4 regions of the Amphibacillus xylanus NBRC 15112 genome follow, and region 1 is predicted to be linked to each of the others. Evidence: riboswitches for the same ligand, from Rfam matches in the RefSeq annotation. Region 1 holds a riboswitch; each other region holds the start of a gene.

The links. A riboswitch is a leader RNA that binds a small molecule or an ion and turns the genes downstream of it on or off. The one in region 1 is predicted to bind S-adenosylmethionine.
Region 2: it holds a riboswitch for S-adenosylmethionine, as region 1 does, so the genes downstream of both, AXY_RS11575 (methionine ABC transporter ATP-binding protein) here and AXY_RS10575 (O-acetylhomoserine aminocarboxypropyltransferase/cysteine synthase family protein) in region 1, are expected to answer to the same signal.
Region 3: it holds a riboswitch for S-adenosylmethionine, as region 1 does, so the genes downstream of both, AXY_RS10035 (methionine biosynthesis PLP-dependent protein) here and AXY_RS10575 (O-acetylhomoserine aminocarboxypropyltransferase/cysteine synthase family protein) in region 1, are expected to answer to the same signal.
Region 4: it holds a riboswitch for S-adenosylmethionine, as region 1 does, so the genes downstream of both, AXY_RS04215 (methionine ABC transporter ATP-binding protein) here and AXY_RS10575 (O-acetylhomoserine aminocarboxypropyltransferase/cysteine synthase family protein) in region 1, are expected to answer to the same signal.

Annotation. Positions count from the first base shown of each region.
Region 1 is NC_018704.1:2,193,326-2,201,407, forward strand. It holds gene cls (cardiolipin synthase) at 1-443, opposite strand, end outside; gene AXY_RS10570 (Hsp20/alpha crystallin family protein) at 897-1,343, opposite strand; SAM riboswitch class I at 1,491-1,592, shown strand; gene AXY_RS10575 (O-acetylhomoserine aminocarboxypropyltransferase/cysteine synthase family protein) at 1,682-3,361, shown strand; gene AXY_RS10580 (GDSL-type esterase/lipase family protein) at 3,499-4,437, shown strand; gene AXY_RS10585 (YpmS family protein) at 4,506-5,132, shown strand; gene AXY_RS10590 (DUF4097 family beta strand repeat-containing protein) at 5,181-6,002, opposite strand; gene AXY_RS10595 (DUF1700 domain-containing protein) at 6,005-6,589, opposite strand; gene AXY_RS10600 (response regulator) at 6,603-7,247, opposite strand; gene AXY_RS10605 (sensor histidine kinase) at 7,252-8,082, opposite strand, start outside.
Region 2 is NC_018704.1:2,433,500-2,441,581, forward strand. It holds gene AXY_RS11555 (IS110 family RNA-guided transposase) at 1-314, shown strand, start outside; gene AXY_RS11560 (M20 family metallopeptidase) at 583-1,791, opposite strand; gene AXY_RS11565 (MetQ/NlpA family ABC transporter substrate-binding protein) at 1,819-2,691, opposite strand; gene AXY_RS11570 (methionine ABC transporter permease) at 2,720-3,382, opposite strand; gene AXY_RS11575 (methionine ABC transporter ATP-binding protein) at 3,372-4,397, opposite strand; SAM riboswitch class I at 4,499-4,609, opposite strand; gene AXY_RS11580 (MFS transporter) at 4,746-5,903, opposite strand; gene AXY_RS11585 (glycosyl hydrolase 115 family protein) at 6,046-8,082, opposite strand, start outside.
Region 3 is NC_018704.1:2,068,229-2,076,310, forward strand. It holds gene AXY_RS10010 (phasin family protein) at 171-440, opposite strand; gene AXY_RS10015 (uracil-DNA glycosylase) at 505-1,182, opposite strand; gene AXY_RS10020 (amidase) at 1,420-2,907, opposite strand; gene AXY_RS10025 (2-hydroxymuconate tautomerase) at 3,070-3,258, opposite strand; gene AXY_RS10030 (5-methyltetrahydropteroyltriglutamate--homocysteine S-methyltransferase) at 3,346-4,443, opposite strand; gene AXY_RS10035 (methionine biosynthesis PLP-dependent protein) at 4,462-5,559, opposite strand; SAM riboswitch class I at 5,635-5,744, opposite strand; gene AXY_RS10040 (NAD/NADP-dependent octopine/nopaline dehydrogenase family protein) at 6,798-7,889, opposite strand; gene AXY_RS10045 (sugar-transfer associated ATP-grasp domain-containing protein) at 7,886-8,082, opposite strand, start outside.
Region 4 is NC_018704.1:843,790-851,871, forward strand. It holds gene AXY_RS04195 (hypothetical protein) at 1-112, opposite strand, end outside; gene AXY_RS04200 (arsenate reductase family protein) at 310-666, shown strand; gene gcvH (glycine cleavage system protein GcvH) at 682-1,065, shown strand; gene AXY_RS04210 (TlpA family protein disulfide reductase) at 1,532-1,954, opposite strand; SAM riboswitch class I at 2,065-2,177, shown strand; gene AXY_RS04215 (methionine ABC transporter ATP-binding protein) at 2,270-3,286, shown strand; gene AXY_RS04220 (methionine ABC transporter permease) at 3,288-3,953, shown strand; gene AXY_RS04225 (MetQ/NlpA family ABC transporter substrate-binding protein) at 3,983-4,798, shown strand; gene sufC (Fe-S cluster assembly ATPase SufC) at 5,121-5,906, shown strand; gene sufD (Fe-S cluster assembly protein SufD) at 5,924-7,231, shown strand; gene AXY_RS04240 (cysteine desulfurase) at 7,233-8,082, shown strand, end outside.

The DNA of each region.
Region 1 (8,082 bases):
TAAATATAGTATTGGATATGAATATGATCCTTTGCCTCAGTTAAATCTTTTATAAGTCGGTCAAATTTTGCTTGTCCGTCATTAAAAACCTCTACCTTATTCTCATGAGTTAAAATAGCATCATTATTGCGCAAGTGTAAGTAGAATAAATCAATATTATCTTTATAAAGATCGGGAATAGGAAAACTCCCTTCATCCAATAATTCTAGTTGATTTGCTACGGCTTTCTTTACACCTAATTTACTTTTGTTATCCCAAATAAATAGTTGCTTACGACTCAGCTTGCGTCCGAAAATTAAATAAAGTAAAAAACCAAAGATCGGGATAAATGTAATAACAAGAATCCAAGCCCATGTTGACGTTGGATTTCTATGCTCAAGAAAAACAATTGCAATGACTAAAAGAAAGTTTAAAAATATAATAAGTTCAGTAAAGCCCAACATATAAACCCCCTTCCTTGTCCTAAATATACCATAAAACTCAATAATTGTTCACAAATATACATGAATGAATTTCATAATGACTTAATTGGCTATAAAACACGAACAATTGGGTTACAGGTGACGCGGTGATTTCCACTCTAGGCGGACGCTTTCCGCGGGATCGGCCTCAGCTAATTGATAAAAGCTTTTCAAGCTTTTATCACTGGATCTTCGGACACGATTGTTCCCGCTGGAGTCGCCGCCTGCCGTTCCAATCACTTGATTAGGCTTCTTTATTTACGTATTATATTGTATTTTCATTTGTAATTGTTCGTGTTCTTAACTAGATTTTTGTATTATGAAATTGACTCACATTTGTAAGCTAAAAAAATCGCTTCTGATTATATTTAGCAAAACTAATGAATCTAGTCATAATCAAAAGCGGTTGTACAAAATCATTCAGAGAGATTTAAGCTAATCTAGTAAAAGATCTCTTTTATTAATTCTTTGTTTTCTTGCTTTAACTTTAAGTAAGCCATTTCTGAAATCTGCTTTTAGTGTTGAAGGAATAATTGCACCGGGTAAAAGAATGATACTTTCTCTTGAGCGAGTAAACTGTTTAAAGTGATAGAGATCTTTTTGATCGTCTTTAATTTCCTGACTCTCATCCTCAGTTACTTGTACAATTAAGCGGTTGTCTCGAATGAACATTTTAATCCGGTCTTTAGTGACACCAGGTAATTGATATGTGACGATCCACTCATCTTCTGTGTTTTTAATATAAGTTGGTATTTGTTTGTTTTGAAAAAATTGATCGATCGATGCGAGTAGGCTGTCATCTGAATAGCGCTGGAATAGACTATCCATTTTTCTGACCCACTCTCGAGCGGCTTTTAAAAAGTCTTGTTCATATTCTGCCATTTTCCTCAACTCCTATCCTTCAATAATTTATGCGTTTGATAAGAGTTTTGTGCTATTCTCACCAATTTGTCTAAATTGTTTAAATTTTTAAACTAATTACTTGACGAATAGTTTATTCTCCACTATAATCCATACTAATATGTATAGCTCTTATCGAGAGTGGCGGAGGGAATAGGCCCTACGAAGCCCAGCAACCTACTTGTAAGAAAGGTGCTAAATCCTACAGATGATGAATCTGACAGATAAGACGAGGCTAAGACACCGCAACCTCTTCTTACTTAGAAGAGGTTTTTTTGTAAATAGAGTTATACATACACATTCAAGGAGGAGATTAAAAAATGTCAAAAGAACAGTTTCGTTCAACCGGTGTAGAAACGCAATTGATTCATGGGGGGCAACAGGTTGACCCAACAACTCAATCACGGGCAGTTCCAATCTATCAAACAACTTCTTATGTGTTCAAAGATACGGAGCATGCACAAAACTTATTCGCTCTAGCTGAGCCTGGCAACATCTATACGCGGATCATGAATCCAACGATTGATGCATTTGAGCAGCGTGTTGCGATATTGGAAGATGGTGTGGCTGCTGTAGCAACTGCTTCAGGAATGTCTGCGATTACGTTAGCGATTTTTAACCTCGCAGGAACTGGTGATGAAATTATTGCTGATAGTAATTTATATGGCGGAACTTATAATTTATTCAAAGAGACACTACCTAAGTATGGTATAAATGTTGTTTTTGTTGATGGTACAGATCCTGAGAATTTTAGAGCGGCTATTACTGATAAGACAAAAGCGATTTTTGCTGAAACAATTACTAATCCATCTTTATATGTGTTTGATATTGAAGCGGTCGCTGATATTGCCCATGAACATGGTGTGCCGTTAATTATTGATAATACTTTTGCATCACCATATGGTGCGAAGCCAATTCAATGGGGTGCAGATATCGTCATTCACTCTGCGACAAAATGGATTGGTGGTCATGGGACTTCAATAGGCGGAATTGTTGTCGATGGTGGTCGATTTGATTGGACACAAGGACGTTTTTCTGGCTTTACTGAACCAGATGAAACGTATCACGGTATCCGCTTTGGCACTGATGTCGGTCCAGCTGCTTTCGCATTAAAATTACGCGTACAATTATTACGTGATATCGGACCTTCATTAAGTCCTCAAAATGCTTTTTATTTCTTACAAGGGTTAGAAACATTAAACCTACGTATTAAGCGTCATTCGGAAAATACGGAAAAAGTAGCAAGCTATTTAGTGAATCACCCTGAAGTTGAATGGGTAAACTACCCTGGCTTAGCATCACACCCTTCTCATGAATTAGCTAAGAAATACTTAATTGATACGTTCGGATCAATTATTACATTTGGTGTTAAGGGTGGGCGTGAGGTCGGTCGAAAAGTCATTGACCATATAAAACTATTCTCTCACGTTGCTAACGTTGGTGATGCAAAATCACTAATTATTCATCCAGCATCAACTACTCACCAGCAATTAGATGCAGAAGCGCTAAAAGCAAGTGGTGTATCAGAATCACTGATTCGTTTATCAGTTGGCTTAGAAAGTATTGACGATATTATTGCAGATCTAGATCAGGCAATTGCAAAAGCAACGGGAACAGAGCCTACTATTAAACTTAGTCTAGATGATGCAGTGCGTTGGGTACTAGAATCACCATTTGCTCGCGAAGATGGTGGGATTAGACCGAAGAATATAGTCATTGCTGGTGATCGGACTCAGCATAAATGTTTAGCAAAATTAACGAAATTAGGCTTTAAATTAACTGACTTAGCTGACAATACAGATCCAATTGATCTATTGTTTGTCTCCAATCCAAGTACAATCGACCAATTACCAGCTGATGCGAAGCTGATCTGGTTTAGAACTAAAGATGACTATACTGAATTAAAAGCTCAAGCCGAAGCAAATGATCAATTTTACGTTGAAGATCAATGTATTTTTGGTGCAGCTAAGAAAATTCGTGCCACACCTAAACATGATTAAATAAAAATAAACTTGCGCCGCTAATTGTTAGCGGTGCATTTTTTTCAAGATTAAATTGGGTACGTCCGAATCGTTTTATTTATTTCATTAAAGGGAATAAATAATATTATCTAACTATTTCTGAATGGGTGTTAACTATGACGCGACGACGAAAAATTAAATTGTTTTGGATAAGCATGACAGTTATCTTATTTGCCATATTTCTATTTCTTCTCTTAAGACCGAATCAATTTAATCAAACGACTGTTACAGAGCCAGATCAAGAACCTATTGATCAAGTTATCAGTCAAGTGGAAAGTATGGATGAAGAGGTTCAAACTGCAACAAATGATCTTTCACAAACACTTAAAGAAGCGGTTGAGCAAACGATAAATGTCTTTACCCAAAATGACTATTATATTACTGCTATTGGTGATTCGTTAACTCAAGGTGTTGGTGATGAAACAAATCGTGATGGCTACTTGTCAACGGTTAAGCGTCGCCTTTCAGCTATGGATTATCGAGTAAGAATTGATAACTTTGGTCAGAGAGGATTTAAAACAAATCAAGTCATTGATAGAATCAAAGAAGAAGCATCTGTTCAACGTTCCATTCGGCGAGCAGATATTATTTTGTTAACTGTCGGTGCAAATGATATGATTAAAATTGTTCGCGATAATATTTTAAGCTTAAATGAGGCGATTTTTGATGAAGAAATCGATCATTATCAATCTCGATTAATAGAACTATTCGAGCTCATTCAATCATACAATGAAGATGTGGAAATTTTTCTAATCGGGTTTTATAATCCTTTTGAAGGCTATTTTGATGAGGTTGAGGCACTCGAGGATATATTAAACAAGTGGAATAATATTGGCAAAGTGACATTTGAAAGTTATGAGCAAGGACACTTTATTCCAATTCATGACCTATTTCAAATCGATCGAGTAAATTTATTAGCTAATGATAATTTCCATCCGAATGAGACAGGCTACTCACTCATCGGTGCCCGAGTATTAGAAGAAATGCTTCCGACATTCGAGCTTATAGCACAAGAAAAAAAAGAGATGATGGATGAACAAATTTCTCCTCAATAAAAAAATTATAAGCATTCTCATCCATTTTCACCGTTATAAGTTAGATGTTATCTAAAGTAGGTGATCATGTGAAAAATAGAAATTGGCAAATGTATTTTCTCATTCTTTTTGGAATCAATATTGTGGCGATTACGGTTTTTGCAGTCATTATCTTCACAACACCACCAAAGTCTGATCCATTACCAAATCCAGTTGTTATCGATGAACCTGGAGCAGAATTTAAAGTACAAGCGACAAAAGGAGATTTAAATCAATTAATAAATGATTATCTCGACCAAGTTTTGCAATCTGATTCTGCGCGATTTTCAGTGCATATCGATCAAGATCTCCATCTGTTTGGTTCATTCTCTGCTTTTGGTGTTTCACTTCCAATTAATATTCGTATGGATCCAGTTGTCCAAAAAAATGGCGACTTAGTTTTATTAGTCACTGAAATGTCTCTTGGCTTATTAAATCTTCCTAAAGACCGAATTCTTCATTATTTCAATAAGCAAGTTGATTCACCAGATTGGCTTTACTTTGATTCAAAAAATGAACAAATTTATGTTGCCGTGACACAAATCGATATTCAGAGTAATTTCCGTTTTAGTGTTCAGGAGCTTGATTTAACTGATGAAAATATTTCGTTTTCTATTAAAGTGCCTCGTTCAGGCGCAATTGCTCCTAAAGATAATCCAAGTCAGTCAAACAGCTAGTTAATTCCTCAATTTAAAGGATCAACTAGCTGTTTTTACTTACTTGTTCTATCGTTGCCAATGAATCTCGATATCACCTATGTCAGTAAATGCATTTAAGCTTGGGCCCGCTTCTGTAGCAGAGCGATATCCAATGATTGGATTATCTACCCCTCTAACCTTCCCTAACTCTGCTTCTAAATGAAGTGAATAATATTCAACGTGACTTGGCAATCGAAACGTTAACTCACCGATATTTGATCTTGCATCTATTCTGCCTTCCCACTCCTGTAACTCAAGATTAATATCACCAATATTCGTTTCTAAATCCCAATGACTACTCACATCAGTTAAGTTAATTTCCCCTACATCTACTTCAACTGTCCCTTCTTCAACAAAGACGCGCTTTCCTTCGATATTTCCCACGTTTACCACTGCATTAAATTGCTTTAAGTTTAAATTTTCCACACTAATTTTTCCAACATCTACATTTGTATCAATAATCCCGTCAAATCCTGCTGGTATACCGATGTCAATTTTCGTTGTATGTTTGTTCCAAAATGGGATAAAAGATAGATTAAACCATCTAGAACGATGAGTTACTTCAACATAAAGCGTATCATTGTCGTTATTAACTGTTAGTATGTCCTTAACATTTCGATGACTTCTTCCACGATAATCAATTTGAATTGAATCACCATCAATTTGATACAGATTTAGATTGGCAACATCGATGTTTATCTCGATTAATTCAAGATCACTTGCTTCGACCGTGACTGAATCATCGATTCTTTTAATATTCGTTTCTCCTAATAGATGATTCCAATTAAAAATCGTACCTAATACACCAATAACTAATAAAATTGCACCTAATAATGCGAACTTTTTCAACGTTATTCCCCCCTTACCATTCGCTTCATTGCGTCAAAATAAGCACGAATTAAGCGAGAGGCTAACTTAGATAAATAATGCATTGCAACAAATAGTAAGATTCCTAATCCTACTGCCGCCATTACGGGATAGAACTCTGGGAATGAGACAGCCCCATTGAACCAGAATACCATTAGAGGCGTTGCCATAAGAGAAATCGAGCTTAACCAAAGTCCAAAGCCAGCAAATAATATTCCAACTGCAGGACCTAAGACAAAGATAATATTAATGACGATTAAAAGAATAAGCATGCCATAATTAATTGGTTGATTCATTTGCTTTACACTTTGCCATTTTTCTTCGCTTTGGTAAGCTTCGTTACTATCAAAACTAGACTCTGGCTGAATCTGATCAGCATAAATTGCTAGTTCCTTCTCTGCATTGGCTTTCGGTCTACCTAATAATAAAATCGTATCTTCTTCTGATCTTCCTTCATTTTTAGCTTTATTAAATTCGTCTTCATAAAATTTAATAATTTGATCTTGAACATCTTTAGGTAATGAACGAAGATAATATGCTAATTCTTGTAGATATCGTTTCTGATTCATGTTGTCCTCCTTTTTAAACCTGATCTTTTTCAATCAATTTATGTTCATGGGCATAAATAGCCGCTTGCGTTCGATCCTTTACCTCTAACTTACTTAAAATGTTGCTAACATGAACCTTTACCGTCTTTAACGCAATAAATAATTGATCGGCGATTTCCTGATTAGTTTTTCCTGATGCAATTAGGAGTAAAATTTCTCGTTCTCGTTCTGTTAGTTGCTCGTGGAGATCAGGACTCAAATTCCCACGCATTTTTGCCATCATTTTATTTGTTACTTCTTGTTCAAAGACGGATTCACCTTTTGCTGTTTTCCGAATTGCATTAGCAATCTCACTTGCTTTTGATGTTTTTAATAGATAGCTTGTTGCACCTGCTTCAAGTGCAGGATAGACTTTATCATCATCAACAAAACTTGTAACCATAATGATCTTCGCTTCAGGCCAGCTCTCGATAATTCTCTTAGTTGCTTCAATACCATCCATTTGATCCATCACAATGTCCATTAAAATAATATCTGGTCGAAGGTCAAGTGCCATTTTTACGCCTTCTTCACCATTTGCGGCCTCGCCAACGACTTCAATGTCCTTTTGTGTTTTTAAAAATGCTGTCACACCTATGCGAACCATTTCATGATCATCGACAAATAATACTCGAATCATCTTCTCACTCCTCACGATTTAGCGGAATGTGGACTGTAATTTTCGTCCCTTGTTTTGGTAGACTAATCACTTTGAATTGACCACCTATTTCAGCCGCTCTTTCCTGCATATTAGCTAATCCATACGATCCTGATAAAACCTGTTCGGAATCAAATCCGACCCCATCATCAGTAACTGACAATATGGCGATATTGTCACGCTTAATGAAGGCTACATCGATTTGCTCCGCTTTCGCATGTCGTAATGCATTTGATAATGATTCCTGTAATATTCGGAACAAGTTATCCTCTACTGCACGATTAAGGACAATCGGTTCTGTTTGCCAATTTATTTTAATCGGTACTTTTTCAACCAGCTCGGAAATTAGCTGATCAATTCCCTCTTTTAGTGTTTGATGTCTTAATGCAATCGGGCGTAAGTGAAGTAATAAAGCGCGCATTTCAAGCTGTGCTTGCTGAATCATTTGTTCAATTTGCTCAAGTGGCTGAGTAATTTGATCAATATTTTCAGGTTCAATTTCATTAATTGCAGACACAAGCATTGATGCAGCAAATAATTCTTGGCTAACTGAGTCATGAAGTTCCCTTGCCAATCGGTTTCTTTCCTCTGTTAATCGCGCTTCAATCTTTTCTTCCTGATCTTCAAGCTGCTCACTAATCACTTCTTGCATGCGTTTTGCCATTTGATTCAATTGTTGTTGTAGTTCATAGATCAATTCGATTGTTTGTTTAATTGATTTATGTTTTGCTCTAGTGACGATATTCGCCTCTGCTTTTCCTGATAAAACTTGTTTTAATCTATCATTAATCATTTGGAGCTGATACTTCTGCTCCTG
Region 2 (8,082 bases), 240 kb from region 1:
AACTAAATGCATACGCCGGTATAGATATCGTAAGATATCAGTCTGGAAATATGGAGTATAAAGATCGTATAAATAAACGAGGTAATAGTAGACTGCGTGGTATTTTGTATTTTATGATTGTCTCAATGCTTTCTGCTAAAGGAAAACAAATAAATCATTTAGTTGATTATTATTATAAATTAAAAAAACAACCCTATAATAAGCATCATAAGGTTGCAGTAGTCGCTTGTATGAATAAATTCTTGAAAGTCACATTTCATCTTATTCAAAACGACCTATTGTATGATTATGAGAAAGCTTCAAGCCAACAATAATCATACTATGATTTAATTATAACACAATAGACCTTGAAAAAAGACAAAAAACACAAGGTCTATTCGAAGTGCAAAATTTTAATTAATTCCCGGAGGGGTACCCCTCCGGGAATTAATTAAAAAAAGGGATTTAAACACTTGACTAAACGTAAGAAAGCGAGTGTATTTCACCTGCGGTGAACAAGTTGTATCTTAATTAAAATTAATAGAAATTTATTCTCAGCTAATTATAAAACCAACCGACACTATTTGACATTGAACCTTTTAATTATGCTAAGGCACGTTTTTGTTCGAGCGCTTGCTGATGATTTTCTTTTACTTTATTTAATAAATCTTGATCAGTTAACAAGCGGTACCCGGTAATCGCTAAAGCTTTAGCACCTGTAATAATTGCTTGATCTCCTTCAGGTGATTTTGCCGCTTCACGGAATTCGACAGTATGACCAGCTAAATCATCCGGACCAATCTTAATACCACCATGTGCAGTTGGAACTTCATAACTGATATTACCTGCATCTGTTGAACCTTTACCTTTTCGTTTTTCAATAATAACCTCTTCACCAACCGCTGTTAATGCTTCTGCCAATACTTCATCTAATAGCGGTGTTGGCACTAAATCTTTAACCACATTTTGAAAACGTTCGATAACAACTTTTGTACCCGTTGCTAAAGCTGCTCCCTTTGCAACTGCACGCACCTTTTCAGATGTTTCTTCGGTCTTCTTCCATGATTCCGCACGAATATAAAATCGTGCCGATGCAAACTCAGGGATAATATTCGGTGCATCTCCGCCATGCGTAATGATTCCATGAATCCGAACATCACTAGGTAGTTGTTGTCGTAAGGCGTTTATACCATTAAATAATTGAATCACACCATCTAATGCATTGACACCTAAATGTGGTGCACCAGAGGCGTGTGCTGGCTTACCATAAAATTTAAAGTCGAGTGGGTCAACAGCTAATGATTCAGGTGTTAAGCTTGTTTTACCACCTGGATGTAGCATTAAAGCAACATCAACATCCTCTAGGAAGCCTTGATCTGCAAAACTACCCTTCGCACTACCATTAGGGCCCCCCTCTTCAGCTGGTGTACCTAGAACAACAACACGGCCGCCTGTCTTTTCAATCTCTTCACCTAACGCAACTGCAGCAGCGATACTTGTTGTTCCAATTATATTATGACCACATGCATGACCAAGACCAGGTAATGCATCGTACTCTGCAAGATATGCAATAGTAGGGCCAGGCTTTTTACTATCCTTAACTGCATAAAATGCCGTTTCGTGTCCTGCGACACCCTGCTCAACTTGAAAACCAAACTTTTTCAAATTAAAACTATGAAGGTCAGAAGCAAAGTACTCCTGATTGCCGATTTCAGGTTTTTCATGAATTTGATGACTTGTTTTAATGTATAACTCTCGGTTTTCTTCAATTGACTCAAATAGCCTCTGTTCTACAGTTTTACTAATTGTCATTATAAATTCCCCCTATGAATTTTTAATTTAATTCCCTTGCTTTAACTCCTCAAATAACTGTTCAATTTCCTCATCGGATAACTCAATAATAAACGACCCGTGATTTGTATCTTCAGCAATGGCTGCTGCAATATCTGGTTCTTGATACAATTCAACAATCTTTTTATAGACTTCGTTATCTTTATCTTCTGTTCGAGCTGCAATCAAATTGATGTATGGATAGACACTCTCATCCTCACCTGATTCTCTGTAAATTGGGTCATTCGCAGGATCAAAACCAGCCTGACCGGCAATTCCGTTGTTGATAATAGATCCAGCGACATCTGGTAAAACGCGCGGTGTTTGCTGTGCTACCATTGGGATAATTTCAAGATTTAGTGGGTTATCTATTACCTTGCTTGGATCACCAAACAGACCAAAATCATCTGCAAGTGTAATCAAACCAGCGCTCTCTAATAATCGCAATGCTCGTGCTTGGTTCGATGGGTCATCTGGAATTGCAATTTTGTCGCCTGCTTTTAATTCACTGATATTTGTTATTTTTTCTGAATAAAGACCTAACGGTGCAAAAACTGTTGAACCAATCGGATAAAGGTCATTGCCACTTTCATTAACGTACTGTGCTAAGAAGGAAAAGTGTTGGAAAGCATTTAAATCAACTTCACCTTCAGCAAGTGCATTGTTTGGAATTGTATAATCGGTGAACTCAACTAACTCGATTTCAATGCCTTCTTTTGCAGCTTTTTCTTTTAAAATTGGCCACTGCTTACCGTCTGAACCGTTCACTCCAATTTTGACAAGTACAGGATCATCTGCTGTTGCAGTCTTACCACTTGTTGAATCACACGCGACTAGAAACAAGACGACAAGTAAAACTAATAAACTCTTAAACTTTTTCATAATTAGATCTCTCCCTTATTTTCAAAAATTACTTTCTCATGATCTTTCTAGAAATTGTGTTACCAACCCACTGAGCACTTTGAACAAGAACGATTAATATTAACACCGTCACCGCCATCACACTTGTATCGAACCGTTGATAGCCGTAAGTCATTGCCAGATGTCCCAAACCACCCCCTCCAACTGTTCCTGCAATTGCTGAAAAGTCGATTAAACTAATTGTCATAAATGTTAAGCCAAGGATCAGTGGACCAAGCGCTTCTGGGATTAGCACAGTACAAATGATTCTCAATGGACCTGCCCCCATAGCCTGAGCTGCTTCAATGACACCTGGATCAATATTGACAAGGTTATTTTCAACAACTCGAGCAATCGAAAAGCTCGCCACAATCGTCATTGGGAAAATCGCAGCAACCGTACCAATCGTTGTGCCAATGACTTGACGCGTAATTGGTGAAATTGCAACTAAAAATATAATAAATGGAATTGGGCGAATTAAATTAATAACAAAGTTTAATAGATTGAAGACAAACTTGTTTTCAAGCAGATGATTATCTCTTGAAACATATAACAATAACCCAATCGTTAAGCCTAAAATTGTACCGAAGAACAGTGTACTCGCAACCATGAAGATCGTTTCACCTGTTGCTTCAACGACTCTCGGCCAAAAAGTTATCCAATCAACGTTCATTAATATCAACCTCCCTCACTTCAACTAGATTCGATAATTCAGTTAGAACCTTTTGCTTATTACCTTCATCCCCAATAAGAGAAATTATCATATTGCCAAAAAGCTGCTCCTGTAATTCCTGGACTGAGCCATAAATAATATTAAAATCTACGTTGTATTTCTTTGTAATCGTTGATAGTAATGGATCAACAGTAGATGAACCCTTGAAGATAACACGATATAATTTGCCGCCATTATTTCTCTGCCACTCTTGTAAAATCGTATCTGAAGGTAAATCTTTTTGTACCGATTGAATAAAGCGACGTGTAGTCGTATGCTTCGGATTTGTAAAAACATCAAAGACCGGACCTGACTCAATCACTCGACCACTTTCCATTACCGCAACTTTATTACAAATAGATTGAATTACATGCATTTCGTGAGTGATTAATAAAATGGTTACGCCTAGTTCACGATTCACCTTCTTTAGCAACCTCAAGATATCCTGCGTTGTTTCTGGATCTAAAGCTGAGGTTGCTTCATCACAAATCAAAATCTCAGGAGACGAAGCAAGTGCTCTTGCAATGCCTACTCGTTGTTTTTGACCTCCTGACAACTGTTCAGGATAGTCCTTGGCTTTATCAGATAATCCAACGAATTCAAGTAATTCAGTAACTCGTTCTTTAATCTCATGTTTGTTATAGCCGGCTACTTTAAGTGGATAAGCAATATTTCCAGCAACATTACGTGATGTTAATAAATTAAAGTTTTGAAAAATCATCCCGATTTGGCTCCGCTGCTTCCGCAATTGTTTGGCCGATAGCTTACTAATATCTATATCCCTGATAAAAACCGAGCCCTTTGTCGGTCGCTCTAACTGATTAACAAGCCGTAATAATGTACTTTTTCCAGCACCACTAAAGCCAATAATGCCAAAAATATCACCTTCACTCACCTCGAGTGACACATCTTGAACAGCATGAACCTGCCTTTTTCCAATCGTAAACGTTTTGGATACATCACTGAACTTAATCACGAACCATTCCCCCCACATAGAAAACTTTTGCAAAAACAAAAAATCCTTCCTTTTCAAAAGATGAAAAGAAAGGATTCTATCCGAAAATTAGAAACCGCTCTTTCTCATCTTTCAAATGCATATCGCACTTGTAGGAATTGGCACAGTTTTCATAAATGAATCTGTTGCCGAGATATCATTGGGCCTAGTCCCTCCATCTCTCTGGATAAGAAAAAACAAACTATTTAGTTTTTTATTAAAAGTTGTAAATCCAATTATATAGCGAACTTTTTAATTGTCAACCGTTTTTTGAAAATTTTTATTATTAAGTTAATAAACTAAATTCTATAAAAATTGATTCGCCTGGGATTAGTTGTTAATCATTGAGTTTATTTGATTTAGTTTAATCGAGAATCCATAATAAGCTGAACAGAGCGCTAAAATAAATCCACCAATTAAAAATGATAGTGAAATAGTCGGAAAAACGCCTGTAACAAATGGCCCTGCCAACACACCAAATGCCATAAAACAAATTAATAATCCAAAGCCAATGCCTCGATTAACGTCTGAAGGACCCTCTACAACACCTTGTAAAATCGGTAATAATACACAAGCAAATCCAAACCCGTACATGGTCATTAATATATACAGAATGGGAACTAAATTAATAAAACTAATCATGAATAGACATAAAGACAATATTAGCATTCCAAAGATTATGATGATCTCTGTTGAAAAACGCTCAAAGAGTTTTTTAGTTGGTAGGAGTAATACAATACTACTAACTAGAATAAAAACAGTGAGCAAATACACCGTTAAGCTAGATGATTCTCCTAATGTAGCTATTTTTTGTGGTAGTAGGTAGTGCAATGTGCCTTGAGTAAACATCAATAATAGCGCAGCAGAATAGCTATAGCCCATTACTGATTGATTGACTAAGACAAATGTCGCCTTAAGGTATTTTGAGAAGCTTAATATTCGTTGCGCTACTTCAGGTTCTTTTATTATAAAAATACTAACAACACCGAGCGCAAATATTAACAAACTGATTGAGTAAAATACAGATTCAACAACAAAATGTTTGCTCATAATAACACCAAAACTTGATCCAAGAAATGAAGCCAGACATATGATACAAGCTGAATATTTTATAAAACTACCTTTAACTACTGATGTCTCAATTGTTGATAATTGAACAAGTATACTAGTAAATAAAAACCCACTAAATAAGCCATGGACAAATCTAATCGTTAACAATTGACCCGGTGAATGAACAAATAGATAAACAACTAATATCCCAGATACTGCGAACAACCCAATGATTGAAATGAATTTTGCACCTACTTGATCAATCAAATAACCAGAAAGAATGGCTCCGATCATTACCGCCATTAAATACACAACAAATAAAATAATTAGCATCATATCAGACCCGCCCAAGACAACCATAAACGAACTGATAATTGAGCTATGTGCAAAGACTTCAAATACTGAAACAAACAATAAAGCGAAAATTATATAGATCATTTTCATTATCCCTTTTCTATAAAATTATTTAATCTAGCTAACCTATCTATATGGTTTTTCCAAAAAAACTAGAACAGAAGAGATAAAAAAATACCCAAAAGCAAGCTATTTTGCTTTTGGGTATTTCGTAATACTATTTATTTTATCTACCAACATAATACGTTTCATTCGGACCTAAGTAGCTATTAGCTAACTTTTTACCATCCGGGTAAATGACAATTTTTTCTAACGCAAAGCCAGGGCTTACTGCATAAATTCGTAATTTATTTAAGCCTTGCTCACAAGTTATTTTTGTTTTAGTTGTACGAATATTATTGATCACATCTATTCCCCAGTGTGGTCCATCTACATGATAACCATCAGGAAGGACATTGATTACATCAACATCATTTTCGTTGACTTGAATACCAGCATACATTGTACCCTCTCGCGTTACAGGGTTGGATGGCTGTAAATAAAATTCAAGCTCATATACACCCGCTTCCTGTGTAACAAAATGATACTCAACAAATGGTGCATCTTTACCAACTTGATAATGTGTATCTGTCGGGAATGCTTTAATTGCTGATAAAGTCTTACCGTAGCCATCTAGGACTTCAAAACGATTCAGCGTACCATCTAGATTTTCAGTCGCCTTTTGAGTAGCAAAGTGTTCTGCTTCTATTGAGATATAACCTTTTGTATCTACAAATGTCATATCTGGATAATTTGTAAAATCGTTATTAACTACAGGAACGACAATCGTCACTTTGCCAACTGGTGTTTTAACTGTAATGCGTCCTTCAGCTTGATCAGCTAACCCATCTCGATCAACAAATACATGGATCGTTTCTGACAATTTATTTTTACCATCTAAAACGCCGTTTGCTGCTGAGCATGATAACCAATCCTGATCAGTAGAAATATGATACTCTGCTTTTTTCTCGCTCACACTTGAAATAGTAAACGAAGCTTGATTCACATCTGGCTCTAAGAAGTCGACTAATGGCAAAGTATTCACATGCCATGGACTACCTTCACTTCTTAGTTCTGTACCATCAATTGAGACAAGAAGTCTTGGTTTATTCACCGGTAACACATAGGATAGGACAGGGTTTTTATTCTCATCTTCATTCCAATGAACAAAACCAATATGCTCGGATAACCCCATACCGTAGAATTTACCATCAGCAATCGTATGATATTCATCAACAATCTCCTGATCCCTCTTCAGACAAGCCTTTACTTGTTCAGCTAGCTTATTCGCCTCAATAAGGTTTAATTGAGCAGCATATTTATTTTTACCGTTGAGTAACCACATTTTCTGTAGATTTAAGTTGCCAACAGTTGGATAATAAACTAATGCAAAGTAAGCTGTAAAATGTTGTTGATCTACTTCCTGATACAATTCTTCTGCCAGTCCTAATAAATGATCAATTCGATCAAGTAATTGATCCGTTTCATGGTAGTTTACAGGGTGATAGACATCAACATTCATTGCTTCAGGTCTACGGTTATGAGCTATTTTAGTATAGCCATTTAATAATTCAAAAACCTTATCCTTTTGCTCTAAATTGAACACACCTGCAAATTGTTGTTCAATCCACTGTTTTGTATAATCATCAGTCTTATTAATCGCATTTGTTCCCCATTTATCAAAATCATAAGCTAAATCAAGGAAGAACGACAATGGCAGCTCTTGAGTAGCGATATCACCAACATTCACAATCCATAAGTCTCGTACACCGAAGTCATAAGCCATCGTCATTTGCTCCCAAATCTTCGGCAAGTATGAGCTATTGATCCACTCATACGAAACTGGGCCACCATGGTAATCAAAGTGATAATACATACCATAGCCACCTGAGTGTTTACGCATATCCTCAGTTGGAAGCGTGCGTAAATTACCGTGATTATCATCACAAAGCATTAAAATAACATCTTCTAGCTCTTCAGAGTTAATTAAGCCAGGAGTATTTTCATCACCATAGAAAAACGGTTCAACCTCTTTATAAAGTGCCAACATTCTCGGTACTTCTTTTAGGTTTGGATTAACATGTTCTTTAATTAACTTATTTTGCGTTTGGATGACATCTCGCAATAGATTAATATTATCTTCTAGCGTTGCATCTTCACCCATAATCTTCGTATCTGCTTCACCACGCATACCGATTGTAATAATATTTTCAAAGTGACCTGT
Region 3 (8,082 bases), 130 kb from region 1:
ATATGCACTTCTACAAAAAAAGAGTTGAATCAGTTTGATCACTTGATTCAACTCATATATACACGATCATTAAAAACTACCCAATTTAAAATTTGAGTAAATAAGCCAAATAAACATAAATGATAAGACGTTTATGGAGATTGATCACAGCAATAACGAGTCAAGAAAGCTTATTCCTCAAGCATAATTTTTTGCTCTAATGCTTCAATTCGCGCTTCTAGGCGGGCAATATCATCCTGCGTTGCAAAATTTAAATCTTTTAAAATCGTCCGTTGCTTTTCTTCGCCCTTCTTCTGATACGTCTTCAGAACTTCCTTCGCTTCGTCGCGCGTTATTTCACCTTTTTTAACTAGCTCATCAATCACCTGCTCGGCTTTTTCCAAACCAGCCGCAGCTAAACCAATTCCAAGTGCAATACCTTTTTTAAAAGCATCTCTCATTATGATCAGCTCCCTTAATAAATTTAACGCTTCATCTTAATTATATTCCACAACTACAAAAACACTAAACATTTCTAATTTGCCAATCAATTGGCTTTAGACCTGCTTGCTCGAGATGCTGATTTGCCTGTGAAAAAGGCTTACTGCCAAAAAAGCCACGATATGATGATAATGGACTTGGGTGCGGTGACTTAATTACGAGGTGTTTGCTTGTATCGATTAGTCGTTCTTTTTTCTGAGCTGACGCGCCCCATAGGAAATAAACGACTGGATCTGATTTTTCATTCAAGCTTTCGATGACCCGCTCAGTAAACTGCTCCCAGCCAATCCCTTGATGAGAATTCGCCTCACCTGCACGAACCGTTAATACAGTATTTAACATTAGCACACCTTGCTCTGCCCATTTTACCAAATGACCATGGTTAGGAATTGGCAGGCCGAGATCACTATGTAATTCTTGATAAATATTTCTTAGCGATGGTGGAATTTTGACACCAGGCTGCACTGAAAAACTCAAGCCATGCGCCTGATTCGGACCGTGATACGGATCCTGACCTAGAATGACCACTTTTACATCCTCGAATGAGGTCATATTGAGCGCATTGAAGATCTCCACTTTTTCTGGATAAACGACCTGTTCTGCATATTCTTTTGCCAAAAACTCACCCATCTGAATGAAGTAAGGCTTATTGAATTCTGCTTTTAATATTGGCTCCCAGTCATTTGTTAAAAGTTCTTTCATAATTTGAGTACATCCTCTCACTTTGATTAAAGAAGAACTGGCATCGGCCAGTTCTCATCCTAATAGTTCCATTTTGGGTGCGATCGCACTCAATTCGCCGATTTCGCACCCAATCTAAAAATTTCGCTCTATGTCGTAGTGCGTTCGCACCCAATTTAGGAATTTCGCACATAATCATAGTGCGTTCGCACACAAGTCGAAAATTTCGCACACTAAACATTCTCAAATCAACTTTTTCTAAATAACTTCAACTACTTTTCCTTTCCATAGCTCGGATTGTTCGATTTGGCTTGCTAATTGAATGAGTTGATCTTCTCTTCCTTTACCAGCGACAAACTGAACCCCCATTGGTAAGCCTTCGCGTGTAATAAACGTTGGTACACTCATTGCTGGTTGACCAGTCAAGTTTGCCAACTGAGTAAATGGTGTATAAGTTAAGCTCGGTAGGAACATATCATAAATTAATTTCTGCTGCTCTGTTTTTGATAAGTAATTAATTTTTAGCAGTCGCTCTTGCATATCTTCACTCGGCTCAAGCTCGCCTATTTGTGGTGCTGTATCTGCATTTGTCGGTGTTAAATACAGATCAAACTCCTCGTGAAACTTAGCCATTTGATAAGCTGCGAGATCCCAACCATTTAAGCTCTCACTATAATCAGCAGCGGAAATGCTTTTTCCTGCTTCACTTAATGCCCATGTCATCAACTCCATATCCTCAGGTGCTAGATCATGACCTAGTCCACGGCTGAGTTGAATGATCACATGATTCATTTCACCACTATTCATAATATAGTAAGCCTTCATGAGATCAACACCGTTAACCGGAGCCTCTTTTTCAACAACTTCATGCCCCTGATCTTCCAACCACTTAGCCATTTGGTAAACTGACTGCTTTGCTGCATCACTAACCGCCGTACGCACAGGGGAGGCAGTCGTAAACGCTATTCTTAACTTTTTCATAGGTGAATTTTTTGTTAAATCAAAAAAACTTCCATCATAAAGTGGCGTCTGGTAAGCAGCTTCAGGTTGAACAACTTGGAGCACGTCCAAGAGTGCTGCACTATCGCGAACTGTACGGCTCAGGACAAAATCAATTGCTGCTCCTTGCCACGAGCGACCAACACCCGGACCTACCGGCGTTCTTCCACGAGTTGGTTTTAAACCAAATAAACCAGAAAAGCCAGCCGGAATTCTAATTGAGCCACCACCATCGCTAGCTCCAGCAACAGGAACGACACCACTTGCTACAAGCGCTGCCGCCCCACCACTTGACCCGCCTGGTGAATGATTAAGATTCCAAGGATTACGTGTTGGACCGTAAAGCTCTGCCTCTGTAATATTTTTCAAGCCAAATTCTGGCGTTGTTGTGTGACCGAGCATTATAAAGCCTGCATCCTTCAGTCGAGCGGTAAAGTTCGAATCATATTGAGCAATATTTTTCGACAAAAGCTTTGAACCTGAACTTAGCACTTCTCCTTTTATTGCATGGGAAATATCTTTTAAAAACATCGGCACACCGAAAAATGGCTGATCATTATCTGTTAAATTATCAATCTCTATGTAAGCACGCTTCTTGCGCGTCCGGGCCACCGCATTAAGCTTAGGGTTCACTTCTTCCATTCTTTCAAATGCAAGATCTGCTAAATCTCTTGGTGAGACTTCTTTTTTGCGAACCAACTCAGCTAATCCAACTGCATCTAGTGATAGGTAAGTCTTTAAATCCATTATGATTGCCCCCTCAGTTATATTTATTACAGTATAGCAGAATTACAGATAATAGAAAAATTCAAAGTTGATGACTGTGGGTGAATAATTTTTTATAAAAAAAGCCTTCTCCCGTATCCCGCTTTATCAGCATCATACTAGATCTGGCTTTTTATGATCAAACTATTCTTCGTCACTAAGTAGCACGCCACCGACTGCATACTCAGACTTTTTCATATCTTCTAAAAAGACAACGACTTTATCTCGTGATGCACCGGTTGTTTCGACTATTGCATCAGTTACTTTTTCAACGCAGGCACGTTTTTGCTCTTCTGTGCGACCTGCTAACATTTTTATCGTGACATATGGCATGATAGTCCACTTCCTTTTTTCAAAAAATAATTTACCGTTAGTGTACACTACCTGCGAAGAAAAATCATCCATTCACCTAACTGTAGCTTATTTACCCCAAACTTCTTTAGCAATCTTAACGACATGCTCAAGCTTATTCCACTGGTCCTGTTCAGTAAGTAAGTTACCATGATGTGTCGAAGCAAAACCACATTGCGGGCTTAGGCATAGTTGCTCTAACGGCACATATTTTGCCGCTTCCTTAATTCTCGCTTTCACTTCATCAACGTCCTCAAGTTCACCCCGCTTCGATGTAATCAAGCCAAGCACCACCTTAGCGCCTCCATGCGGAATATGCTTAAGCGGCTCAAACCCGCCAGAACGCTCATCATCATATTCTAAGAAAAAGCCATCAACCTTTTCATTAGCAAAAACCGTCGGTGCAATATATTCATAGCTACCTGTGAAAGCGTAGGTCGATTGATAGTTGCCACGACAAATATGGGTTGTCACTTTTAAGTCCTCTGGCTTATCTGCTAAAATCTCGTTCACGACTCGAACAGCTAATTCAATTAAGTACTCTCGCTTATATGGTCCACTATCAAAATCAATCTCAGGTGATGCCAATACAGCAAAGTTGACATCATCTAATTGTAAATAACGAACCCCCGCATCATAAAATGCCTTAATCGCATCACGGTACGCCTGAATGATATCAACAGCATACGCTTCATAGTCTGGGTAAATCTCTGAGTTAAAAATCTCCTCCCTAAACAATTGGTTAGGACTTGGAATCGTTTGTTTAACTACCGCACGTCCAGCGACAATTTTGTTCAATTCAATAAAATCATTAATAAATGGATGCTCAGGATTAAATGAAATTTTCCCTATATTTCTAACGTGATACGCCTCAGTCTCAACACCCTTAAAGGAATAACCTCTGTCAGGCACATACCCCTCGATCCCAATTAAATTTTCTAGAAAATCAAGATGCCACCAATCACGACGGAACTCCCCGTCTGTCACAACCTCTAAACCAATCTCAATCTGCTTTTCAACAACATGCGTCACTTCCTCTAGCTCGACCTGCTTTAAATCTGCTAAGCTAATTTTTCCTGTTTTATAATCTTTACGTGCCTGCTTTAATCGTTCAGGTCTTAATAAACTCCCAACATGATCTGCATAAAATGGTGCTTGAATCGTCATTTCCCATCGCTCACTTTCTTAGTTTAATTTAGAAAAACTTCTCGTTATATCTGTCTTTAAATCCTCAACTGCTTCAATCCCTACTGAAAATCGAAGCAATCGATCATCAATTCCTAACTCAATCCTTTTTTGTTCAGGTATATCCGCGTGCGTCTGTGTGGCCGGATACGTTATAAAGCTTTCCACCCCACCCAAACTTTCAGCAAAACTAATTAACTTTAATTCTTGTAAAAATTGTTTAACCCATTTCCCGTTTTTCAATTGGAAGGAGATCATCCCACCTTTCCCCGGATAAAAGACCTCAGCAACACATGGATGTTCCGCTAAAAATTGAACGAGCGCTTTTGCATTTTTCTCCTGTTGTTTTAAACGTAATGCTAAAGTTTTCATCCCCCTAATGACTAGCCACGCATCAAATGGTGACAATGTTGCACCAATATTATTGTGTAAATCTGCAAGTTGCTCAGCTAGTTTAGGCGATTTTGCAACAACCAATCCAGCTAAAACATCGTTATGTCCTGCCAAATATTTCGTCGCACTATGCACAACAATATCTGCGCCAAGCTTTAAAGGCTGTTGTAAATATGGTGTGTAAAACGTATTATCAACAATCAATAGAAGATTATGCTTGCGCGTAAGCTCAGCTACAGCTTCAAGATCAATTTCAGTTAATAACGGGTTCGTCGGCGTTTCAATAAAAATTGCTTTCGTCTCGCTAGTAATCTCCGCTTCTACCTCACTCAAATGTTCAAAGTCTACATAACTCACATTTAGTTTCCCTTGGTTTTGCCAATGTTCAAGCAGTCGATACGTCCCGCCATATAGCTGATCAGATCCGATCACTTGATCACCCACTTTGAATAAAGCAAGCACAAGCTCAATTGCCGCCATTCCAGAACTCGTGGCAAAACCAGCTACCCCACCCTCTAGCAAAGCAATGCCATCCTCTAAAATCTGGCGCGTCGGATTTTTTGTTCTCGTATAATCAAAACCAGTCGATTCACCTAACGTCCTGTGATGGTATGCAGTCGATAAATGGATTGGCGCACTCACCGCCCCTGTTACCTCATCAATCCGATTACCCAATTGTGTCAAAATTGTTTCCTGATTTAACACCACTTTTCACCTCCTTTTATCAAAATAAAAAAGACTCTCTATAAGAAGAAAGTCTTTAACTAAAAAAAGGCATTCTTCTTATCTTCTAGGCAGTTGCCTATTTGGAATTAGCACCGTTCCTTGCTCTACACAAGGTGGTTGCTGAGACGTCACTGGGCCAATCCCTCAGTCTCTCTGGATAAGAAATAAAAGTATACAATTTTAGCTCGCTTCTAAATGATGCAATTGACTTATGTAATAGCTTAAGCTAATTTCTTTAAAATATCAAGATGTTTTTTTAATTTTCTGAAAAAGTTGATGATACACAATATTTTGTGTAAGAAGAAGTATAATTAAAAAACAGGTAGAACATCCTCTTGATAGTTACAGGATTAACTAATAGAAAGGATGATCTACCATGTTAAACAGTATTACCGAAAATATATTTTCTAATCACATCTTTTGTGTTAGCGGCAAATGGAGTGGGGGTGTGGAATCTTTAACGATTGATTAAGTTTTTTGCACAAACGTTAATGATTTGCGACTTATCTTCAACCTTTGAACAGATTTTACGACTAAACGTTAACGATTTACGCTTTATCTTCAACCTTTGAGCGAGTTTTAACACCAAACGTTAATGATTAACGCTCTATCTTTAATCTTTGAGCAAGCTTTACCGCAAAACATTTACGATTCGGACTTATCTTTAACATTTGAGAGTGATTTAACACCAAACGTTTACGATTAACCACTAATCTTTAATCTTTTAGCAGATTTTACGACTAAACGTTAATGATTAACGCATTATCTTCAACCTTTGAACAAGTTTTAACACCAAACGTTAACGATTAGAGCATTATCTTCAACCTTTGATCGGTTTTTAACACCAAACGTTAATGATTAACGCTCTATCTTTAATCTTTGAGCAAGTTTTACCGCAAAACGTTAACGATTCGGACTTATCTTTAACATTTAAGCGTGATTTAACACCAAACGTTTACGATTAACCACTAATCTTTAATCTTTGATCGGATTTTACGACTAAACGTTTACGATTTACGCATTATCTTCAACCTTTGAGCGAGTTTTAACACAAAAGGTTTACGATTAACCACTTATCTTCAACTTTTGAGCAATTTTCACAACTAAACGTTAACAATTAGCCCTTTTCCGGCAAAAATTATAGCTGTTTCCGGGCTAACAACAAAAAACACCCCATCATATGACAGGGTGTCAGCACATGCAGAGCGAAAATTCTCCTAAACTCGCTCTAGTTGATGTGCTTCTCGATCGGCAATTATTTTTTCAACAATATCTTCGCCGAGGCGCTCGATTGTTCGGCCTTCTTCACGTAAATCGCGACCTAAAGCGGCTGATGCCATGTTAATCAATGATGTACAAATTGGTGTTGCGACATCGACTTTTGCTGCGATCGTTTCTAATAAAACTAAGCCTTGTGGTACGTCTTCGGAAATATATCGTGAATCAACGACAACAGGGCCTTTAGCGCGAGTTGGCATTGCAGCATACCAGAAGAAAACTTCTTTTGCATCGCGGCTATCGTCCAACGTATTACGATACTTACATGCCTCAACGTAAGAAAGTCTCTCGGAGCCCAGCTTTTCCATAACATCCATTTTCTCAGCATCAAGTGCTTCGAGTATATTCCATACGCTAGGTGTGAAAACTTCATGGTACATGCAATAGTCTCCATTTGTCTTTTCAATTCTAGGAATACTCATGATTGCGCCAACTGTATGGACAATCAAGTTAGGATTATGCAACGCTGCCTCGATGACTGAAGGCACGTAGGCAAATGGGAAACCTAATTTATTTAAAGTTTTCTTCGCTTCCTCAGTTCGGCTCGCTGGATAGATTCCTAGTGGGTTACGGACATTACGGAAACCAACCTTAACAGTTCCTGGTTCAGAGATTCGACAATCAATAAATGAACTCTGAGCTTCACAGATTAATAAATCAATATCACCACAATGCTTTAACACGTAAGCCGTTGATAAATAACCAGGGTTAATTAAGAGAATCTGGCCATCACGCAAATGTGGTTTAATTCGCTTTATTAAATCTTCGTGATAGTTTGTTTGAATATAAATAATGACAACTTCACTGTCACTAATTTCTGAGATATCTCTTGTCACTCGATTAATTTTTGCGGTTTCTACCTTATCATTCTCAACTAGATCTACGCGCCCGCCATTTTCTATTAAATAATTAAAATTCTGATCATGCATCGCATTTGATGTTTTAATTAACGACACATCATGACCATATAAACTTAATTGAGCAGCTACTGCTGTACCGCCATTACCGGCACCTAAAACTGAGATTTTCATATTATCAACCTTTCTTCATGATCAATTTGATTTATTTGTTGATGATTAAACTCATCTTGATTTAAGAAAATTGTATCTAATATGCTTTCAGTCAGCTCACCAAATAACGGTCCACAGCTGACTTGATTCAATGACGGCCCACCATTATACTCAATAAAAACTGGTACACCATCCTCATCAATAGCAAAATCCC
Region 4 (8,082 bases), 1.2 Mb from region 1:
CGACGTTTAAATTCCATGACATCATATCAGTAAGGTATAAGAAATCCTTACTACTTATCATTGTTGGTGGTTGAGGCATTGAGCCATTCGCTTGTTGATTCATTTGTTGCATAAATATATCCTCCTTAAAAGTAATGATACTGGTAATATGGCTAAATCCTTAAAACAATATGCAACACCAATGAAATAGCTCATTCGTTAGCGAGTAATTTATATTTTTGTTCACATATTAGTCAATAAGCAGTTTACTAGCAAAAACGAGCTATCCAACTTATACTATACATATTAGTTGATAACTAAGGAGTGAATATGTTGCTTGAGTTTTATTGTTATCCAAAGTGCAGTACATGTCGTAATGCAAAGAAATGGTTAGATGAAAATAATGTAGAATATCGGGATCTTAATATTGTGGAAAAGACGCCAACTGCCGAGCAATTAACTAAGATCATTAAAATAAGTGAGTTGCCAATTAAACGGTTCTTTAATACGAGTGGCATTAAGTATCGAGAAATGCAACTTAAAGATAAATTGCCAGCTATGACAGAAGAAGAGCAAATTCAAATCTTAGCCTCTGATGGCATGTTGATTAAACGTCCACTTGCATTTGATGGTAATCATGTTACATTAGGATTTAAGATAGAAGAATACGAACAAGTTTGGAAATAATAAAGGAGGATTTTCATGAGTGTTCCAAGTAATTTAAAATATTCAGATGAACATGTGTGGGTTAAGCAAGAAGGCGACAGCTTTCGAATAGGAATTACTGAGCATGCGCAAGATGAGCTTGGGGATATTGTATTTGTTGAATTACCTGAAGTTGCTGATCAACTATCTGCAACAGACACATTTGGGAGTGTAGAGTCTGTTAAAACAGTATCTGAGCTCTATGCACCAATCTCATTAGTTGTAACGGAAGTAAATGAAGAGCTAGAAGATCAGCCAGAATTAGTTAATGAATCACCATATGAGAATGGTTGGTTAATTGTAGCTAAGGCGACTGATGAAAAAGAGCTAGAGCAGTTGTTAACAGCTGAGCAGTATGAAAAGCTTTTAGATCAAGCCTAAAATGAGTCAAATTAAAGGTGACACTAGCTTAAACTTGGATTAGGAGACTTACTTAATCAAGTTTAACCGGCTAGTGTTGATTTTTTTGCGTGATTTTATAGAATTAGACCGGTTGGTAAAAAATTATAAAAGTGCTAAGATTAAGTCAATAAATCTCAATTTAGAAAGATTGCCTTATTGTATCAGTGGGCTTTCCAGAATATTTTGCAAGTTAACTGCGTCTACTTAGTAAATAATTGATAGGAGTGATTAAGTTGAGGAATAGGCAACTTATTATAAAACTCATCTTAACAGTTATAATATTTTTTATTCTGTTTATTTTAGTTAGATGGTTGATTAACATCGAGTTTGTGCCATGGTCGATTGTGACAGATGTTCTGTTATTATTACTCATCCTACCATTAAACTTATGGGTATCTTACACATTGTCTAGTAGGATTATGAATCGATTTTTAAAATGACTTGTCTAGATAAACGGACGAATCGTATCGATTAACTCAATCAGATCTACTTGTCCTGTTATTTGCTTAATCAATTCACCTTTTGGATTGATGATTACTGTTGTAGGTACGCCATGACAATTATATGTACGGTATGTTTCAACTCCTCGATCAATTAATGTTGGTTGTGTTAAATATTCACGGAAATATTTGAGACCAGCGATGGTGCTACGTTCTCTGCCAGAAACATTTATCGTAAGGAATTTTACGATATTCTTATCGCTTGCTTGATAAAGTTTTTCCTTTAACATTAAATCAACACTACACTCTGGACACCACGAAGTCCAAAATGTTAGAACAATGATATTTCCAAGATGATCCTCTAAGTTAAAAATCTCACTCTGATCGTCTAAATAAGGTAATTGAAATATAGGTGCTTTCAAAATCATTCATCCAATTCTATTTTTTTTATAGTATAACATGTATTAGCAATTTTCAAAAAAACAATTGACACTATAAAGATCAAATGCTATGATATCAGTTAATTAAATATAATATTCTCTTATTTAGAGTGGTGGAGGGACTGGCCCGATGAAACCCGGCAACCGTTAAACAATGTTTGTTTAAAATGGTGCCAATTCCTGCAAAGCAAAAAGCTTTGATAGATGAGAGAGCATAGAGACTAGATATAAAAATACGTCTTTCTGTTCTTTCATAAACAGAAAGGCGTTTTTATTTCGTCATTTTAAAGGATGGGGAGTCAAATGATTAAAATAAGTCAACTAACAAAACGATTTTCCTTAGGTAAAAGTGAGATACATGCAGTTGACAAGATTAATTTATCGATTAAGCCGGGAGAAATTTTTGGTGTTATCGGCTATAGTGGGGCAGGGAAAAGTACATTTGTCCGTTTGATAAATCGACTTGAGGAGCCAACAAGTGGATCAATTATTATTGATGATGAGGATATTACGAAATTATCCAAAAAGGAACTACGATTAAGACGACAAGATATTGGGATGATTTTTCAACATTTTAATTTACTTTGGTCACGGACAGTTCGTGAGAATATTGCATTTCCATTAGAGATTGCCGGTATTGAAAAAGCTGAACGTGAAAAAAGAGTTGATGAACTGATTAACTTAGTCGGATTAATAGGGAGAGAAGATGCTTATCCCTCACAATTAAGTGGTGGTCAAAAGCAAAGAGTGGGTATTGCTCGTGCTTTGGCAAATCGTCCGAAGATCTTACTTTGTGATGAGGCTACTTCAGCTTTGGATCCAGAAACAACAGATTCTATATTATCGTTATTAGTGGATATAAATGAAAAATTAGGATTGACGATTATTCTCATTACACATGAAATGGATGTCATTCAAAAGATTTGTCATAACGTAGCGGTCATGGAAAATGGTCGAATTGTCGAACAAGGGGCCGTACTCGACTTGTTTTCAAATCCACAACATCAAGTTACAAAACGATTTGTTGAACAAGTGATGGGTAAACCTGATGAAGAGGTCACTGAAGAAACTTTGCTTCAAACTGTTTCAACAGGAAAACTCTTGAAGCTACAGTTTATTGGCGAGACAACAAATCAATCGTTAATTAGTCAAGTAGCTAAAAAGTTTGATGTGGAGCTAAATATATTACATGGTAATATTAAGCAGACACAAGCCGGTCCTTATGGATCACTGTATGTTCATATAACTGGTCGTGATGAATGGATTGAATCAGCGATTAAGTATATTCAATCAACCACTGTTAAAGTGGAGGTGATTTGACATGACTAATTTGTTTCCAAATGTTGAATGGCTAGATTTAATTGAAGCAACTGGTGAAACACTATACATGACATTAGTGTCGATGCTTGGCACATTAGTATTAGGTCTAATATTAGGATTAGTTCTATACCTTACATCACCGGATGGACTTTGGGAAAATAAATACATTAACTTAATAGTAGCTACTGTAGTGAATGTTTTTCGAGCGATTCCTTTTGCTATTTTAATTTTCTTACTATTTCCATTTACAATGCTATTATTCGGAACTTTCAGAGGAACTAATGCAGCTTTACCTGCATTGATTATCGGTGCTGCTCCATTTTATGCCCGATTGGTTGAGATTGCTTTACGAGAAGTAGATAAAGGTGTAATTGAGGCCGCTGAATCGATGGGAGCAAAAGTTTCAACAATTATTTGGAAGGTTCTGATCAAGGAGTCAATGCCTGCGCTTGTATCTGGTATTACCGTAACGACAATTGCTATCGTTGGCTATACCGCAGTAGCAGGAATGATCGGAGCTGGAGGATTAGGTGACTATGCCTATTACTTTGGCTTCACAAGACGTGATTTTGATATTGTCTTTGTTTGTACTGTTTTAATTATCGTTATCGTTTTCGTTTTTCAATTTATTGGTGATTTTATCACGAAGAAAATTGATAAGCGTTAATATAAAAAAAACAATAAGGGGAGATAATAATGAAAAAGAGATTGTTGGGTATTGTTTTAATTATTGCAAGTTTGTTTCTAGCAGCATGTGGGGATTCAAGTTCTGATGAAAATGTAATAAAAGTAGGGGCGACTAGTGTGCCACACGGGGAAATATTAGAAGAAATCTCTGATCTATTGGCTGAAGAAGGTATTGAGCTTGTGATTGAAACTTACACAGATTACGCACTACCAAATGAAGATTTAGCACGTGGAGAACTTGATGCAAACTTCTTTCAACATATACCATTTTTAGAAAAATCAATTGCTGAGAATAATTATGATATTGTCAATCTTGGTGGTGTTCATATTGAACCATTAGGTATTTATTCAAAAGAGATTACAAGTATTGATCAAATTGAACCAGGTACTGAAATCATTATTAGTCGTAATATCCCTGACCATGGCCGTATCTTATCATTATTTGAAGCAAATGGTTTTATTACACTCGCGGATGATATCGATAAAACGATAGCTGAAATTAATGATATTGTCGATAATCCATATAATTTAACGTTTTCGCCAGATGTAAATGCTGAATTATTAGTTGAAGCATATGAGAATGAAACAGACAAATTAGTGGCGATCAACGCTAACTATGCGATTGAAGCAGGTTTATCTCCAGAAAAGGATGCATTATTCTTTGAAGGAGACGATTCGCAATATGTAAACATTGTTGCTGTACGTACAGAAGATAAAGATGATGAAAAACTACTGAAACTGATTGAAATTTTACAATCTGACGTTGTAGTTGAATTTATTAATCAACAATACGGTGGAGAAATCATTCCAGTTGGAGGTAACTAAAAGTACGTGTGCTCAATTAACTGGCGTGATTGAGAATAACATGAGTTAATTTTAAGCCCCTTTAGTCATTATAAAGGGGCTTTTTTACATGGTAAAATGTTGTTTTTTCAATTTTTGCTCAATTCACTTCGCCTTTGATTCGATATTGTGTTAAGATAGTTACACAAAACTTTCTATACTAATCAGTGTGGAAATGTGTTTACTCTCGGTTGTTAATCTTGATATTAGATTTTAAATAGTATAAGATTGTAATGAGAATAAACTAGGAATGGTATAATTTACTATTCTTTAAATAAAAATTATTTTTTTGGAGGTATAGCTGATGGCGGGATCAACTTTAGAGATCAAAGATCTTCATGTAGAAATTGACGGTAAAGAAATCTTAAAAGGGGTTAACTTAACAGTTAAAGGTGGCGAGTTCCATGCGATTATGGGACCGAACGGAACGGGTAAGTCAACGCTAGCATCCGCGATAATGGGGCACCCTAATTATGAAGTAACTAAAGGTTCAATCTTAATGGATGGCGAAGACGTTTTAGAAATGGAAGTTGATGAGCGAGCAAAAGCTGGCTTATTTTTAGGAATGCAATATCCAAGTGAAATTAGTGGTGTAACAACATCTGAGTTTTTACGATCAGCGATTAATGCACACCGTGAAGAAGGTAATGAAATTCCATTAATGAAGTTCATTAAAGAGATGGACCGTGTTATGGATTTCTTAGATATTGACAAGAATATGGCACAGCGTTATTTAAATGAAGGTTTCTCAGGTGGAGAGAAAAAACGAAATGAGATTCTTCAATTAATGCTACTTAAGCCGAAGATCGGTATCTTAGATGAAATTGACTCTGGACTTGACATTGACGCACTTAAGATTGTTTCAAAAGGAATTAACGAACTTAGAAGTGACGATTTTGGCTGCTTAATCATTACTCACTATCAACGACTATTAAACTATGTTACACCAGATTTTGTTCATGTAATGATGCAAGGACGTATCGTTAAATCAGGTGGAGCTGAGTTAGTTGAGCGTCTAGAAGCTGAAGGGTATGAGTGGATTAAAGAGGAATTAGGAATTGAAGATGAGACGGTTGGTCAAGACGCTTAAAGGAGAGGAGAGATTGTATGTCAGTAGAAATGTTGGAAGGCTACACGACAGATTATATTGAAAGATTTTCACAACAAAACAACGAACCTGATTGGATGAAAACACTTCGGACTGACGCATTAAAGCAAGCTGAACAGCTTGAAATGCCAAAGCCTGATAAAACAAAAATTAATCGCTGGGACTTTTCGACGTTTTCACACGAAGGAGAGGCTAAAGAAATCTCTACTCTTGTCGATCTCCCTGATCAGATTAAAAAGTTTGTTAATTTAGATTCTGATGATCAGAACTTAGTGATCCTACGTAATCAATTTAATAGCTATCAATCATTATCAGATGATTTAAAAGCAAAAGGTGTTATCTTCACTGATATTTTCACAGCATTAAGAGAACATGCTGATTTAGTTAAAAAATATTATATGACTGAAGCAGTAAGTGTCGATGAACATAAATTAACTGCTGTCCATGCTGCATTAATGAATGGTGGTGTTTTCTTATACGTACCGAAAAATGTTGTGATTGAAACACCATTACAAGCAATTTTCTGGCAGGAAGATAGAGATTTAGCTTTATTTAATCATGTCATTATTGTTGCTGAAGAAAATAGCCAGGTCACATATGTAGAAAACTATTTATCTGACCATGAAGAAACAAAAACAGTTGCTAACGTCATTGCAGAAGTATTTGCTATGGATAATGCTTCAATTTCTTATGGTTCTGTTGATAATTTTGCTTATGGCACAACTTCTTATATTAATCGTCGTGGGGTAGCAGGGCGTGATGCGATAATTAATTGGGCACTTGGTCAAATGAATGATGGTAACACGTTATCAGAAAACGTTACGCATTTAATCGGAGATAATTCTTTCTGTTATGCAAAAGCAGTTTCGGTTGGACGTGGCGATCAAGTTCAAAACTTTACTGCGAAAACAATTAATTATGGTAAATCATCTAATGGTCTGATTTTACAGCATGGTGTCATGAAAGATAGTGCGACAGGTATTTTCCACGGAATCGGGAAAATTGAACATGGCGCGACGAAAGCTAACGCAGAACAAGAATCACGTGTCTTAATGTTAAATAAAGATGCGCGTGGTGATGCGAACCCAATTCTATTAATTGATGAAGATGATGTAACTGCAGGACACGCGGCATCAGTCGGTCGTGTTGATCCACTCCATCTTTATTATTTAATGAGCCGTGGTATTTCAAGACGTGAAGCTGAACGCTTAATTATTCATGGTTTCTTAGCTCCAGTTGTTTCAAGTATTCCGATTGAAGCGGTTCGTAATCAACTAACAGATGTTATTGAAAGGAAAGTTTACTAAGATGGATATTCAGACAATCCGTGCTGACTTTCCCTTACTTGATCAAGAAGTTAATGGTCACAGGTTAGTTTACTTGGACTCTGCTGCAACAGCACAAAAACCAATTCAGGTTATTGAAGCAGTAAATGAATATTATCGACTTAATAATGCTAACGTTCACCGCGGTGTGCATACAATTGGCACACGTGCAACAGAGCAATACGAAGGATCAAGAGATCGCGTTAAGCAATTTATTAATGCCAAACACCGAGAAGAAATTATTTTTACTAGAGGTACAACATCAGCAATTAATATCGTTGCTATGAGCTACGGAGATCAAAATTTAACTCCTGATGATGAAATAGTCATCACGCAAATGGAACACCACAGTAATATTATTCCTTGGCAACAGCTCAGTAAAAGAACGGGTGCGAAATTAACTTATATCCCGTTGGAAGCAGATGGAACGATCACGTTGGCTAAAGTCGAGGAAACAATTACTGAGAAAACTAAAATTGTGGCAATTACTCACGTATCGAATGTCCTTGGTACAATTAATCCGATCAAGGAAATTGCTGCTATTGCACACAAGAATGGTGCCGTATTATTAGTTGACGGTGCGCAAAGTGTTCCGCATATATCTGTTGATGTTCAAGAGCTTGATTGTGATTTTTATGCTTTTTCTGGCCATAAAATGTGTGGTCCAACAGGAATCGGTGTACTATACGGTAAGAAATCTTTGCTCGAAAAAATGGAGCCAGTTGAATTTGGCGGTGAGATGATCGATTTTGTTGATCTCTATGATTCAACGTGGAAGGAATTGCCGTGGAAGTTCGAAGGCGGGACCCCAATTATTGCAGGGGCAATTGGAC